Regions from separate parts of the Mesorhizobium sp. WSM4884 genome, predicted to be linked through region 2. Evidence: predicted binding sites of a transcription regulator. Region 2 holds the regulator's gene; the other holds the start of a gene.

Region 1 (4,420 bases), on a different contig from region 2:
TGCGCGGTGCAGTCTTGCCACCGGGCCGTGCGCTTCGATCGCGGTCCGGTGCCGGACCGTCGCATAGCCCATATGCACCTCGAAGCCGTAATGCTCATGATGGCCGCCACAGCCGCACATCATGCGGTCGCGCATCACTTTGGCGACGATCGAGGCGGCGGCGATCGATTGCGAGCGCTGATCGCCCTTGATCAAAGCGCGGCCCTCGCAGGCGAGCCCTGGCGGCACGTCGCGGCCATCGGCCAAAGCCAGCTTGGGCCGCAGCGACAGGCCGGCGGCGGCACGGCGCATCGCTTCCAGGCTGGCTTTCAAAATATTGCTGTTGTCGATGCCTTCGGCGCTGATCGAGGCCATCGAGACGCTGAGCGCCGAGCCCAGGATTTTCAGGAACAGCGCCTCGCGCTGCAGGTGGGTGAGGCGCTTGGAATCATCGAGGCCTTCGGGAATGTTGGCGGGGTTGAGCACGACGGCTGCCGCCACAACCGGACCGGCCAGCGGCCCGCGGCCCGCCTCGTCCATGCCCGCGACTGGCCAAAGTCCCTCGGCCATCGCCTTCGTCTCGATGGAGAAGTCAGGCTTCTCGACCATTTCAAACAGAAGCGGAGAATCGGAACGCGCGCGAGCCATGGTGCGGCGAGGTTCGCATCGGCTCCGATTCTCCGCAAGTCCCTCCGGGTCGGATGGGGCGTCGGACCGGGAGGGCACCGTCTCACGGCCGGGGGACTGGGCCGGACGGGATTCTTGAGCAATTCCAGGAAAGTGCGCAGCGGTTCTTCATCCTGGAATTGCGTAAAAACAAATACTTAGCGGATCGCAGGTCTTTCGTGGCCAGCGCCGTCATCACAGCAGCATCAGCTGCTCGCCAGCGCCGGAGCCTGCGACGAATTGATCGGTCCGAAGCTGCCGCCGCTCGGCATTGAGGCCGAGCCGCTTGGCGGCGATCTCGAAGCGCCGGCCGATCTGGCAGGCATAGGGACCGGCGCCCTTCATGCGCTTGCCCCATTCCGAATCGTAGTCCTTGCCGTCGCGCATCGAACGGATCAGCGACATCACGTGCCGGTAGCGGTCGGGATAGTGCCGCAGCAGCCAGTCCTTGAAGATCGGCGCCACTTCCAGCGGCAGCCGCAACACGACATAGCCTGCTTCCCTGGCGCCGGCGGCGCGAGCCGAATCGAGGATGCGCTCCAGTTCCGGATCGTTGAGGCCTGGAATGATCGGCGCCACCATCACTGAGGCGGGGACGCCGGCATCCGAAAGCTGCCTTATCGCCTCCAGCCGCTTCGTCGGCGTCGATGCGCGCGGCTCCATGGTTCGCGCCAGCATGCGGTCGAGCGTCGTCACCGACAGCGCCACCTTGGCGAGGCTGCGTTCGGCCATGCGCGACAGGATATCGATGTCGCGCGTCACCAGCGCCGACTTGGTGACGATGCCGACCGGATGGCCGCGCGCCTCCAGCACTTCGAGGATCTCGCGCATGATGCGATACTGCTTCTCGATCGGCTGGTAGGGATCGGTGTTGGTGCCGATGGCGATGGTGCGCGGCTGGTAGCCGGGTTTCGACAATTCCCTGTCCAGCATGCGTGCTGCATCCGGTTTGGCGAACAGCTTCGATTCGAAATCGAGTCCCGGCGACAGGCCCATGAAGGCATGTGTCGGCCTGGCGAAGCAGTAGACGCAGCCATGCTCGCAGCCGCGGTAGGGATTGATCGAACGGTCGAAGGAAATATCCGGCGATTCGTTGCGGGTGATGATGGTGCGCGGCTTTTCTACCTGCACCTCGGTCTTGAACGGCGGCAACTCCTCCAGCGAGTTCCAGCCGTCGTCGAACACATGCCGGCTGACGGGCTCGAAGCGGCCGGATGGATTGATGCCGGCGGAGCGTCCGCGGTTGCGGTCGGGGCGGACGCGCACGCCGCTCTGTTCGATCACGGCATTGGCCATCTCGGCCCTGCCTGCGCCGAAGGCGGCAATGTCGGCGCGGACGATCTGTTCCATTTTCGCCCTCTCCCAAGGACTGTCGGCGGGATGTCGAATCGCTCTGTTCATGAAACTATTCCTATTTTGCCGATGAGAACAAAGCAAGAACTTTTTCGCTGGGAACGTGCAACTGGCGCATCGCCGCGCTTTCCGCTATTCGGCTAAAATGCTCAGCGTTCTCATCGAGACCAAGAACGACGAAGAGGGCCTTGCCCGCACGCTCGCCTCGCTGATCGGCGGCGCGGTCGAGGGCATGGTGCGCGACGTCATCGTCTGCGACGCCGGGTCGACCGACCAGACGCATCGCGTAGCAGAGCATGCCGGCTGCCATTATGTGGCCGGCGGCATTGCCGCCGGTATCAGCCGGGCCAAGGGAGATTGGCTGCTGCTGCTGGAGCCCGGCGCGCGATTGGCAGAAGGCTGGATCGAGGAGGTCGCGGCCCACACGGCAAGGCAGACCATGCCCGCGCGCTTCTCACGCGCCCGCGGCAATCGCACACCGTTCCTGGCTCGTGTGTTTTCGGGCAGTCGTGCGCTGGCCGAAGGTCTCGTCATCAGCAAGCGCCAGGCCGCGGCTCTGGCGAAAAGCGCGCGCAGCGCCGAAGCCCTGGCGCGTGGCCTGGCTACCAGGAGGCTCAACGCCGAAGTCTGGGTCGCGCCGACGAAGTGATGCAAGCGCCCGCATGAGGAAAGCCGAGCAGCAAATTTCAGTCCTTGCTTTATTGTGCATTGCACAAAATTAACGGCGAGGTTAGCATCCCGGCATGCGGGACAATCGGGATTGGGTAATGCCGAAGCGATAGGCGGGCGTCGCTTCGTCGAACGTCAATGCATATGAGGACCCCGATGAATCTTGCTCCCCCAGACAATTCCGGTGCGGCCAGCCTGGAGGCCATCGCCCGCGATGGCAGCCTGCTCAGGCGCATCGCCGTGCGCATCCCGACCTATTTGAAGGATCTTCGCGAGAACCCGGCCTGGCTGCCGATGTTCGTGCTGGCGCGCACCATGCCGGGGCGTCGCATGCATTGGCTTGGCGCCAGAGCTACCCGTCCGCTCGACGATGCGGGTGCAACGATGTTCACCGGCATCGAACGCGACGCGGTCGTCGAGGCGCTGCGCTCCGATGGGCTGTTTTCGGGCTTCATGCTGCCGCCCGCGATCCGTGAGGAGATCGCCGCTTTCGCGCAACGCACGCCCTGTTTCGGCAATTTCGACCGCCGTCTCGAATTCATGCCGGGCGACCATGCCGAGGCCGAGAAGCGTTTCGGTCGCTCGCTGCTCAGCGGTCACTATTTCGAGCGTATACTTGACTGCAACGCGGCGCTCGCCATCCAGAAGGATCCGCTGCTGCTCGACGTCGCCCGGCATTATCTCGGCGGCCAGGCGAAATTGATCACGACGCGCGTCTGGTGGAGCTTCCCGACCGGCAAGGCTTCCGACGCCGACAAGAACCTCGCCTCGCTCGGCAAATACCATTTCGACCTCGACGACTGGCGCATGCTGAAGTTCTTCTTCTATCTGGCGCCGGTCGACGCCGGTACCGGGCCGCATGTCTATGTCCGCGGCAGCCACAAGCGCCGCGCGCTCAAGCACCAACTGACGCTCCTGGTCGGCCATCCGGCGGAAGAGGTGCTGGATGTCTACGGCCAGCAAAGCCCGGTCACGCTGACGGGCGAGGCGGGCCTCGGCTTCGTCGAGGATCCGTTCGGCTTCCACATGGGCACGGTGCCGGCGAACACGCCGCGCCTGATGATGGAAATCGGCTTCGGCGTCTCGCGGCCTTCGCGCCGCCGCTTCCACGGCGAGCCGGTCATTCGCTAGAGCAATTCCAGGAAAAGTGCCTAGCGGTTTCCGTCCGGAATTGCGTCAAAACAAACGGGTCAGATCCCACGGACTTCAACCGGCATCCAGGCGGTGCGACGCCTGGCCAGTCGCTGCTCGCGGCTTTCGGCGTCGTAGCGGACCGGGATCGGCTCGCGGGAGAACTGCTCTCGATCATCCAGCGCATTGATGATGACGATGGCCCTGGCGTCAGCGCCATCGCCGGCGATCGCCGCGACATAGACGCCGCATTCGCGGCAGAGGAGATAGTCGGCGGTGCGCAGGCCGAAGCGATAGATCTGCAGCCGCGCGCTGTCTTCGACCGAGACGACCAGCGTCCCGTCCGGATCGGCAGCCGCCCGCGATCCATGCCGGATGCAAAACGAGCACTGGCAGGCGCGGATTTCCATCCCGCCGGGATCGAGAGCGCTGGAGAAGCTCAGGCGGATGTTGCCGCAATGACATCCGCCGCTGTGAACGGTCATGGCACGGTCCCTTGTTTCCTCGCACAAGGTACTTCGCCGGCATCGACTTCGGAATGGCGCCTCGAAGGCGAGAGCGCCATTCCGCCTGCAAACCGGATGCCGATCGGGTGCTTTGCCCGTGCTTTACGAGGCGGCCT
Region 2 (4,420 bases):
ACCAAGGTCGCCGTCGATATCGAGCCCGACCGCGCCCTGCCCGGCCTGAAGGTCACCGCGCTTGCCCGCGTCACCGGCAAGACCGGCGTGGAGATGGAGGCGCTGACCGCGGCGTCGATCGCCTGCCTCACCATCTACGACATGGCCAAGGCGGCGGACCGCGCCATGGTTATCTCCGGCATCAGGCTGGTCGAGAAGACCGGCGGCAAGTCGGGCGACTACAAGTCCGTCAAATCCGGGGCGAGTTCCTGACGATGGCGCTGGTTCCGGTCGCCGAGGCGCTCGGGCGCTTGTTGGATGGCGCAACCGCGCTGCCGGGCGAAAACGTGCCGCTGGCCGATGCGGCCGGCCGGGTGCTCGCCGAACCGCTGGTGGCGCTGCGCACCCAGCCGCCCTTCGACGCTTCGGCCATGGACGGCTATGCCGCCCGCGCTGTCGACGTGACCTCCGTGCCGGCGCGGCTTTCCGTGATCGGCGTGGCGCCCGCCGGGCGCGGTTTTGCCGGCTCCGTCGGCAAGGGTAAGGCGGTGCGCATCTTCACCGGTGCGCCGCTCCCCGAAGGCGCCGACACCGTCGTCATCCAGGAAAATGTTCGCGACCTCGGCGGCGGCAGCATCGAAGTGACCGAGCCGACGGCGGAAGCACGCAACGTCCGTCGCCGTGGACTCGACTTCGGCCAGGGTGATGTACTTCTCGAAAAAGGCCGCCTGCTCGATCCAGCAGCGCTATCGCTGGCGGCGTCCGCCAATCATCCGAGCCTCAACGTGGTGCGTCGGCCGATGGTGGCCATCATCGCCACGGGCGACGAATTGCTACCGCCGGGAAGCGCGCTCGGCCCCGACCAGATCATCTCGTCCAACGCCTATGGCGTAGCGGCGACGGCGCAGTCGGTCGGTGCCCGCGCCCTCGACCTCGGTATCGCCGCCGACCGGCAGGATGCGATTTCGGCGCTGGTCAAGAAAGCGGTCGCGGTCGGCGCCGATGTCATCGTCACCCTCGGCGGCGCCTCGGTCGGTGATCACGATCTGATCCACGACGTGCTGACCGGCGAAGGCATGCAGCTCGATTTCTGGAAGATCGCCATGCGCCCCGGCAAGCCGCTGATGTTTGGCCGGCTTGGCAAAATCCGCTGCATCGGCCTGCCCGGCAATCCGGTGGCGAGTCTTGTCTGCTCGCAATTGTTCCTGAAGCCGCTCCTGGCGCGTCTTGGCGGCCGCGATTTCCGACAGGACATCCGCACCGCGCAGCTGGCTTCCGCGATGCGCGCCAACGATCTCAGGCAGGACTATGTGCGGGCAGTCGTGCGCGAGGATGCCGGACAGTTGATCGCGACACCGTTCAGCATCCAGGATTCCTCCATGCTGAGGACGCTCGCCGAGGCCAACGGCCTGATCGTGCGCGAGCCGTTCGCCCCGGCTGCGGAAGCCGGCGACGAATGCAGCGTTCTGATGTTACGCTGAACAAAACGTCAACAGATTCACTAAACTTTAAACGGTTGCGGAACACAACTGGAACAGATAGTGTTTGTTCTGGGTTTGTTTTTCTGATTCTGGTTCCAGAACCCATGGGGGCCGCCATGCTGACGCGCAAACAACATGAACTGCTGATGTTCATCCATGAACGGCTCAAGGAAAGCGGCATTCCGCCGTCTTTCGACGAGATGAAGGAAGCGCTCGACCTCGCTTCGAAGTCGGGCATCCACCGTTTGATCACGGCACTGGAGGAGCGCGGCTTTATTCGCCGGCTGCCGAACCGCGCGCGCGCTCTTGAGGTGCTGCGCCTGCCCGATTCGATCGCGCCCGGCCTGAATGCGGCGAGAAAATTCTCGCCGAGCGTCATCCAAGGCGGTCAAGGCAATCTCGGCCGGCAGATCAAGCCGGCAGCGCCCTCCCGGACGCCGACGCCCAGCAATGACGACGACGCCATTTCGGCCGTGTCCATCCCGGTGATGGGTCGCATTGCCGCCGGTGTGCCGATCGACGCTATCCAGCACCAGACGCACTCGATCACAGTTCCGCCGGATATGATCGCTGGCGGCGAGCACTACGCGCTTGAGGTCAAGGGCGATTCGATGATCGAAGCCGGCATCTTCGACGGCGACACGGTGATCATCCGCAATGCCAATACAGCGAGCCCGGGCGAGATCGTGGTGGCGCTGGTAGACGACGAGGAAGCGACACTGAAACGCTTCCGCCGCAAGGGCGCCTCGATCGCGCTCGAGGCCGCCAACCCGGCCTATGAGACCCGCATCTTCGGACCGGACAGGGTCAAGGTGCAGGGCAAGCTGGTCGGGCTCATTCGTCGCTACTGAGTGGCGGCGGCTTGGTCTGTGGCTTCTCAGGCCGCTCGTATGGCGCTAGTCCCCTCGCCTCGCGCGAGTAGCGCCGCTGTTCGTGCCAGGGGCGATAGGGCTTTTCGACGGCATATTGAATGGCGGCTCGCGCCGTTGCCGACTGCGCGTCGAAGTAGACGGCGGCGCTGCCGTCACGCGCAAGCTGCCGCTTGGTGACGACGAGGATGCGTGGATCGCGGCAAGGATTGTAGGCCGTGGCGTCGTTGATGACGATAAGGTCGGCGAAGCTGCAGGCCGGCCTGGCGCTATCGTGGTTTTCCGCCAAGGCGACGATTGCACCGGACGGATGCCGGCCAATGCAGAGATCGCCAGTGCAGTAAAAGGGGGATCCCGCCGGCAGGTCGACCGGGTCTGCGATGTCGAGTGCGCCTTTCGCGAATGTTTCCGGCGGCACGATCGTTTCGGCCCGCAGCGCGCGTTTCCAATTGTCGGTGGTGAACTCGTTGGAGCGGGCGCGATTGATGGCGAGCTCGCCGCCGCCGATCGGCATCGCCACCAGATGCGCGTCCTCGGAGATCAGCAGGTCCGGCGTGCGCACTTGCGGGACCGCCAGTAGTGCGGCCAGCGCGAAGGGCACTGCCGCCAGCCTGAGCCAGGTGGTGGCCATGGTTGCTATCACCAGCGCGATTGTCGCGAGCAGCACCGACTGGATCGAGATCAGCCCCACGGCATCGACCGGCGACCGTTCCGAAATCCAGGCCGAAATCGCGATCATCGCCGTCAGGCCCTTGCCCATAACGTAGAGGAAAGGACCATCGAAGCCGAATGGCATCGCCAGTGCGCTAAAGACGGCAAACGGCATGACGACCAGCGACACGATCGGCATGACGGCCAAATTAGCCAGCAGGCTGAGCGGCGAGACGCGCTGGAAGTGCCAGATGGCAAACAGCGCCGTCGCACTTCCGGCAATGATCGACGTCATCGCGGCGCCGCCCGCTCCGACCGCAAGCTTGTGCGACAGGAACCGCAGGAACGACCGCTTCGCCGGCGGCGCTCTCACCTTGCCGGCGCGGTAGTCGGCCCAGCCCGCATAGGCGCCGACAAGGGCCGCGGTCGCGGCGAACGACATCTGGAAGCTCGGACCAACCACTTCGTGCGGCGACACCAGGATGACGGCGATGGCCGAAATCGCCAGGTTGCGCATCGTGAGCGCCGCGCGATCGAAGAGCACGGCGATCAGCATGACAGCGAGCATGATGAAGCTTCGTTCGGCGGCGACCACCACGCCGGAGATGACGAGGTAAGCGGCAATCGACACCAGCGCGATCGCAGCGGCATACTTCTTCACCGGCCGGCGTGACGAAAAATCCGGAAGCAGCGCGAAGACGCCGCGCAGCAAAAGCATGACTGTGCCGGCGACCAGCGCCATGTGCAGCCCAGAGATCGAGATAATGTGGTAGATGCCGGTCCGCCGCATCGCCTCGTTGATTTCCTCGGGAATGCCCGCGCGAACGCCGACGATCAGCGCCGCGGCAATCTCGCCTTCGGGTCCGCCGACGCTGCTTCTGATGTGATCGGCAATCGCCTCGCGCGCGTTCTCGATCGCTGAGGCGATGCTCGCCTGGGCAGGAGGGTCATTTGTCGGAATGACTTTCGGATCGCCGAGGAAAAATCCACTGGCGCCGATGCCGGAGAAATAGCTGTCGAAGGAAAAATCATAACTTTCGGGGCGAACCGGTCCGGTCGGCGGCAGGAGCCGTGCATAGCCCGTCACCAGCGATCCTGCCTTCACGTTCGGCGGAATCCTGCGTGCCGAGAGCCTGACGCGATCCGGCGCGTAGCGCAGTTTTGGCTGCGCGGTCGAGACGAGGTCGATGGTCAGCCGCACCCGGCCATTGGCCATCTCCTCGGCGACGACGACGCGACCCGTCAGCCGCGTCTGTATCTCTGAGCCGAGCATCGGCGTTGCGGTCCGCCATGTCTCGACCTTCGCGGCGACAAAGCCCAGCGCGCAAAACAGCGCCGCCATGAAGATAAGATGCGTCTTTGGCGAAGAACGGGAAACCACCGCGCAGACGGCCATCAGCCCCACCGCCGCCAGCGGCCGGTAGAGATCCGGCTCGCTGT

What was found. Region 2 encodes LexA, which represses DNA repair genes until DNA is damaged. Its sites were predicted from a motif close to TGTTCNNNNTGTGTTCNG; they were not measured.
Region 1: the regulator LexA is predicted to act here: its motif matches at 2,070-2,087, upstream of P9236_RS04355 (PA0069 family radical SAM protein).

Annotation. Positions count from the first base shown of each region.
Region 1 is NZ_JARTVO010000002.1:353,965-358,384, reverse strand. Features, by position in the region: gene P9236_RS04360 (ribonuclease HII) at 1-627, opposite strand, end outside; gene P9236_RS04355 (PA0069 family radical SAM protein) at 841-1,995, opposite strand; gene P9236_RS04350 (glycosyltransferase) at 2,144-2,647, shown strand; gene P9236_RS04345 (hypothetical protein) at 2,824-3,798, shown strand; gene P9236_RS04340 (hypothetical protein) at 3,858-4,283, opposite strand; gene moaB (molybdenum cofactor biosynthesis protein B) at 4,407-4,420, opposite strand, start outside.
Region 2 is NZ_JARTVO010000004.1:340,586-345,005, reverse strand. Features, by position in the region: gene moaC (cyclic pyranopterin monophosphate synthase MoaC) at 1-252, shown strand, start outside; gene glp (gephyrin-like molybdotransferase Glp) at 255-1,460, shown strand; gene lexA (transcriptional repressor LexA) at 1,577-2,311, shown strand; gene P9236_RS09065 (ComEC/Rec2 family competence protein) at 2,295-4,420, opposite strand, start outside.